2 linked regions of the Oharaeibacter diazotrophicus genome follow. The protein of the gene in region 1 binds, or shares a complex with, the protein of each later gene. Links are inferred from orthologs where the notes say so. Each region holds a gene or a part of one and is shown on either strand. Other genes may lie near its edges.

Region 1 (3,080 bases):
GCCCCTTCGCGCATTCCGGGGCTCCTCCGAGTCGCCCGGCGAACGGTGGCGGCTACCGAGTCGAGTCGCGGCGAGACGGGAATCGGGCGATTCCCGACCGGCGCGGGCGCCGGAGTCGGGTCCGCAGGCCGATCCGGACGGTACGCGGGCGCGATCGGCGGCCTTCGATGGGCCGGGAATGCCGATTTCGCGCGGCATGGCCGCCCTGCGGCCCCCGGAAAGCGCCGAAATCCGGGGATCCGTGCTTGACGATGACGGGACGCCCGACTATGTTCCGCGCCACTGAAGGGCAGGCCCGTAGGGACTGTAGCTTCGGGAGCGCCCAAAGCGACCGAAGCAGAGTGCCTAGACGCTGCCCCTCGATCCGATGGTGAGATAGCTGTTGCACGCACGATCGGCACCCCGAAAGGGTGTTGGTCCTCTGCATTCCGCAGCGCCGCCCGTGGGCTTCCCCGGGTAGGCGCGCTTCGTTTTGTGCAAACGGACGTGCGGCATGCGGGAAAACGGGTCGGAGACCGCCGGGTTCGCGCCATCGCGTGGATCGTGTGGCTCCACAACGAATGACAACGGTCCGGTGGCGCCACTTCGAAGGCCGGGCCGACGAGATTGAAGGTGAAGTATGCCGACGATCAACCAGCTGATCCGCAACCCGCGCACCGCGCCGGTGTACCGCGAGAAGGCCCGCCATCTCGAGGCGTGCCCGCAGAAGCGCGGCGTCTGCACCCGCGTCTACACGACGACCCCGAAGAAGCCGAACTCGGCTCTCCGCAAGGTCGCCAAGGTGCGTCTCACCAACGGGTTCGAGGTGATCGGCTACATCCCGGGCGAGGGTCACAACCTGCAGGAACACTCGGTCGTCATGATCCGCGGCGGTCGCGTCAAGGACCTTCCGGGCGTGCGCTACCACATCCTGCGCGGCGTGCTCGACACCCAGGGCGTCAAGAACCGCAAGCAGCGTCGCTCCAAGTACGGCGCGAAGCGTCCGAAGTGATCGGCCGCCCGGCCTCCTTCGGTCCACTCCAGAATTCAAGTCGGAGACGTTAAGGCATGTCCCGTCGTCACAGTGCCGAGAAGCGCGAGATCAATCCCGATCCGAAGTTCGGCGATCTCGTCGTTTCCAAGTTCATGAACTCGATCATGAAGGACGGCAAGAAGTCGGTCGCCGAGGCGATCGTCTACGGCGCCCTCGATCAGGTCGAGGGCCGCACCCGGCAGAACCCGCTGCAGGTCTTCCATCAGGCCCTGCACAACGTGATGCCGCAGATCGAGGTCCGTTCGCGGCGCGTCGGCGGTGCCACCTACCAGGTTCCGGTCGAGGTTCGCACCGAGCGTCGTCAGGCGCTCGCGATCCGCTGGCTGATCTCGGCCGCGCGCGGCCGCAACGAGAAGACCATGGTCGACCGCCTGTCGGGCGAGCTCATGGACGCCTCCAACAACCGCGGCACCGCCGTGAAGAAGCGCGAGGACACCCACCGGATGGCGGAAGCCAACCGCGCGTTCTCGCACTACCGCTGGTAATTCAGGCTTCAGGCGGAGACGATCATGCCTCGCACGCATAAAATCGAGGACTACCGCAACTTCGGCATCATGGCCCACATCGACGCGGGCAAGACGACGACGACCGAGCGGATCCTCTACTACTCCGGCAAGTCCCACAAGATCGGCGAAGTCCACGACGGCGCTGCGACCATGGATTACATGGAGCAGGAGCAGGAGCGCGGCATCACGATCACCTCCGCCGCCACGACGACGTTCTGGAACGGCAAGCGCCTGAACATCATCGACACCCCCGGCCACGTCGACTTCACCATCGAAGTCGAGCGTTCGCTGCGCGTGCTCGACGGTGCGGTGTGCGTGCTCGACTCCAACCAGGGTGTCGAGCCCCAGACCGAGACCGTCTGGCGCCAGGGCGACAAGTACCGCGTGCCCCGTATCGTCTTCTGCAACAAGATGGACAAGACGGGCGCGAACTTCGACAACTGCATCCAGGACATCAAGGTGCGCCTCGGCGCGCGCCCCGTCCCGATCCAGCTGCCGATCGGTGCCGAGAACAACTTCAAGGGGATCATCGATCTCGTTCGCATGAAGGCGGTGATCTGGGAGGACGAGTCCCTCGGCGCCAAGTTCCACGACGAGGAGATCCCGGCCGACCTCATCGACAAGGCGACCGCCGCCCGCGGCGAGCTGATCGAGGCCGCGGTCGAGCTCGACGACACCGCGATGGAAGCCTACCTCGAGGGCACCGAGCCCGACGAGGCGACGCTGAAGCGTCTGATCCGCAAGGCGGTCCAGATCTCGGCGTGGTTCCCGGTGCTCGCCGGTTCGGCCTTCAAGAACAAGGGCGTGCAGACGCTCCTCGACGCGGTGGTCGACTATCTGCCGTCGCCGGTCGACGTGCCGCCGACCAAGGGCATCGACGTCAAGACGGGCGAGGAGATCGTCCGGCACTCGACCGACGCCGAGCCGCTGTCGATGCTCGCGTTCAAGATCATCGAGGACCCGTTCGGCGTCCTGACCTTCGCGCGCATCTACTCGGGCACCCTGCAGAAGGGCGTCTCGCTGCTGAACTCCACCAAGGACAAGCGCGAGCGCATCGGCCGCATGGTCCTGATGCACGCCAACTCCCGCGAGGACATCGAAGAGGCCTACGCCGGCGACATCGTCGCCTTCGTCGGTCTGAAGGACTCGCGCACCGGTGACACCCTTTGCGACCCGCAGAAGCCGGTGATCCTGGAGAAGATGGAGTTCCCCGATCCCGTCATCGAGATGGCCGTCGAGGCCGCCACGAAGTCGGAGCAGGAGAAGCTGACCGTCGCCCTGTTCAAGCTGGCCTCGGAGGATCCGTCCTTCCGCGTCAGCACGGACAGCGAGTCCGGCCAGACCATCATCAAGGGCATGGGCGAGCTGCACCTCGACATCAAGATCGACATCCTGCGTCGCGCCCCGCACAACATCAAGGTGAACGTCGGCGCCCCGCAGGTCGCGTACCGCGAGACGATCCGCAAGTCGACCGAGATCGACTACACCCACAAGAAGCAGACCGGCGGCACCGGTCAGTTCGCCCGCGTCAAGTTCGTGGT
Region 2 (3,168 bases), 1.0 Mb from region 1 along the record:
CTCGCCGTCGGATTCGCGCTGGCGGCCGGCAACGGCGGCGGCAATCCGATGATGCAGATGGTCGGCCGGCTCCAGAGCGCGCCCCTGACCGCCGTCGCCCCGGCGATCGGCAGCGACGAACAGGCCGTGCTCGACGCCCTGGTCGCCGCCGGGATCAGCCCGGTCAAGCCGTCGGACAGCATCGCCGACCTTTCCGCCCGCACCGGCCGCGACGCCTTCGAGATCGTCGCCGCGCTCAATGCCGCGGCGAAGGTGGCGCCCGCCGGCCCCGCGACCACCGCGGCCCCCTGATCCCGCGGAAGGCCCGCGCGGCGCGGGAGAGGGGCGGGAAACCCGCGCCTTTTCGCTTTGTGCCCCGACGAAACTTTGCTATGGGAGACGCCGCCTCGGGCCCCGGCCGCGAAGCAGGCGGCGTCCTCGCGGGCGTGGTGGAATTGGTAGACACGACGGATTTAGGTTCCGTTGGCGCAAGCCGTGGGGGTTCAAGTCCCTCCGCCCGCACCAGTCGACGCGCCTCGCGAGCTGCCGGAACCCGCCGTCGCGGCCGAATGCCGGTCCCGTGAGGGATCGTGCGGGACGCGCCCGACGATCGAGACGACAGAACGGGACGCCCGTCCGCTCCGCGGCCACGCGCCGCGCCGGGACGGGCCGAGCGACGACAGGGACGAAAGACGCATCCATGCAGGTGACCGAAACCGCCGCCGACGGCCTCAAGCGCGAGCTGAAGATCGTCGTTCCCGCCACCGACCTCGCCGGTCGGCTGGAGACCTATCTGAACGACCTCAAGGGTCGCGTCCAGATCCGCGGCTTCCGCCCCGGCAAGGTGCCGATGGGCCACCTGAAGAAGCTTTACGGCAAGTCGGCCATGGCCGACATCGTCAACACCGTGATCGGCGAGAGCTCGAACAAGGCGCTCGAGGAGCGCAACGAGAAGTCGGCGATGCAGCCGCAGGTCGAGCTGGCCGACGCGGACGCCGAGAAGGTGCTCGACGGCGGCGTCGATCTCGCCTTCGCCATCAAGTACGAGGTGCTGCCGGCCTTCGAGCTGGCCCCGACCGACGAGATCGCCATCGAGCGGCCGGTCGCTGACATCACCGACGCCGAGGTCGACGAGCGCCTGAGCCAGATCGGCGAGGGCGCCCGCTCCTACGAGGAGAAGGCCGAGGACGCCGTCGCCGAAGAGGGTGACCGCCTGACCATCTCCTACCTCGGCAAGCTCGACGGCGAGCCCTTCGAGGGCGGCGCCGACGACAAGGCCTACCTCTTCCTCGGCCAGAAGCGCTTCATCCCCGGCTTCGAGGAGCAGCTGGTCGGTGCCAAGAAGGGCGACAAGAAGGTGATCGAGGTCACTTTCCCGGCCGAGTACCAGGCGCCGCATCTCGCCGGCAAGCCGGCCACCTTCGACATCGAGGTGTTCGAGATCGCGGCGCCCGGCGAGTTGAAGCTCGACGACGACTGGGCCAAGACCCTCGGCATGGACAGCCTCGAGGCCCTCAAGGGCGCCGTGCGCACCCAGATCGAGTCGCAGTACGGCTTCCAGACCCGCCAGAAGGTCAAGCGCCAGCTGCTCGACGCCCTCGACAAGCAGTATTCCTTCGAGCTGCCGCCGACCCTGGTCGAGCAGGAGTTCGACATCATCTGGCGGCAGGTCGCCGCCGAGATGGAGCGCTCCGGCAAGACCTTCGCCGACGAGGACACCACCGAGGAGAAGGCCCGCGAGGAGTATCGCAAGATCGCCGAGCGCCGTGTCCGTCTCGGTCTCGTGCTCTCCAAGTTCGGCGAGGCCAACAAGGTCCAGGTCACCGAGCAGGAACTGCAGCGCGCCCTGATCGAGCGCGCCCGCCAGTTCCCGGGCCAGGAGCGCGCGGTGTTCGACTACTACCGCAAGGACCCGAACGCGCTCGCCTCGCTGCAGGCGCCGGTGTTCGAGGAGAAGGTGGTCGACTTCCTGCTCGCCTCGGTCAAGGTCACCGACAAGACCGTCTCCAAGGACGAGCTCTTCACCGAGGACGACGAGCTGGCGGCCTGACCGCACGCCCGTCCCGACGAATTTTCGCGCCGGCCGGAGCCACCCGCTCCGGCCGGCGTCGTTTTTTCGCACGTGTATCGCCGACGGCTGCGGAAACACGTCGGTTTCCGCTTGCGTCAGGTCGCGCCTTCCGATTACGTAAACGTCGCAATCCGTAACCGGTGGCCGCGAGGAGGCGGCGTGCCGGCGGCCGGGCGCGAGAGGGCGCCGGCCGGACGGAGGGAACGGGGATCGGGAGGATCTGAATGAAGACGTTCTGGGCCAGGCTCGCGGGCGCGGCCTTCGCCGTCGCCGCCACCGTCACTGCGGCCGCGGCGGCCGACTACCGCGTCGTCTCCTTCGGCGATTCGCTGAGCGACGTCGGCAACACCTTCGAGTTCACGTCCGGCTCCAAGCCGGCGTCGCCGCCCTACTACCAGGGCCGCTTCTCCAACGGGCCGGTGTGGACCGAGATCCTGGCCGGCGGCGCGATGAACAAGTTCTCGAGCGCGATCAACAACGCCAAGGACACCAACTTCGCCTTCGGCGGCGCCTATGCCGGAACCGGCGGTCAGGTCCCGACGATCCCGACCCAGATCGGCGCCTACCTGCAGAAGGGTGGCAAGTTCGCGGCCAAGGACGTGGTGACGCTGCTCGGTGGCGCCAACGACATTTTCGTGCTGACGCCGGCGAGCACCGCGACCAACACCAAGAAGGTCGCCACCGCCGCCGCCGACGCCATGGCCGCCAACCTCGCCTCGGTGCTGAAGGCCGGCGCGAAGGTCGTCGTGATTTCCAACCTGCCGGCGCTCGACAAGACGCCGCAGGCCAAGCTCGCGAGCGGTCTCGGCACCGTCTACGCGCTCGCCACCAAGACCTACAACACCCGCCTCGCGGCCAAGGTCACGGCGGCCCGCACCGCCAATCCGACCGCGAAAATCGTGGTGCTCGACCTGAACACCCTGTTCTCCTCGGTGATCGCCTCGCCAGCCACCTTCGGCTTCACCAACGTCACCGACGCCTGCGTCCGCGTGCCGGCCTGCGTGTCGGCGAGCACGGCGACGCAGAACGAGTACATGTTCTTCGACGACGTCCACCCGACCACCCACGCCCACGAAATCACCGCCTTCATGGCGCGCTGGGCGCTGACGCACTGATCC

The links.
Region 2: the proteins of rpsG (region 1) and tig are in contact, whole or in part, in a crystal structure (PDB 3GTY), measured with the Thermotoga maritima proteins. The link is inferred for Oharaeibacter diazotrophicus from one-to-one orthologs. Residues at the interface, in WP_004081843.1 of Thermotoga maritima: Lys34, Lys52, Lys55, Glu59, Arg62, Gln63, Glu66, Asn67, Lys69, Val71, Arg95, Ala109, Lys110, Lys111, Gly112, Arg113, Pro114, Glu117, Glu121, Ile124, Ala125, Tyr127, Asn128, Asn129, Thr130, Gly131, Lys135, Asp139, Arg142, Met143; in WP_004081061.1 of Thermotoga maritima: Glu122, Val124, Val129, Leu130, Tyr133, Glu188, Gly259, Ile262, Tyr263, Glu266, Ser270, Glu273, Gln274, Glu277, Arg308, Gln311, Ile312, Ser315, Tyr316, Glu325, Arg329, Arg336, Leu363, Phe366, Trp367, Arg373, Leu377, Arg381, Leu384, Glu387.

The regions. Positions count from the first base shown.
Region 1 is NZ_SNXY01000006.1:210,620-213,699, forward strand. What follows is about bases 17-2,782. They hold rpsG (30S ribosomal protein S7), read left to right. Parts: upstream 17-1,047; coding sequence 1,048-1,518; downstream 1,519-2,782. Other genes in these bases: rpsL (30S ribosomal protein S12), read left to right, coding at 620-991; fusA (elongation factor G), read left to right, coding at 1,543-2,782. In the rest of the region: more of fusA, read left to right, coding at 2,783-3,080.
Region 2 is NZ_SNXY01000006.1:1,248,837-1,252,004, reverse strand. What follows is about bases 1-2,854. They hold tig (trigger factor), read left to right. Parts: upstream 1-679; coding sequence 680-2,029; downstream 2,030-2,854. Other genes in these bases: EDD54_RS05885 (SGNH/GDSL hydrolase family protein), read left to right, coding at 2,275-2,854; EDD54_RS05900 (DUF4405 domain-containing protein), read left to right, coding at 1-291. In the rest of the region: more of EDD54_RS05885, read left to right, coding at 2,855-3,165. UniProt on the Bacillus subtilis protein: Involved in protein export. Acts as a chaperone by maintaining the newly synthesized protein in an open conformation. Functions as a peptidyl-prolyl cis-trans isomerase.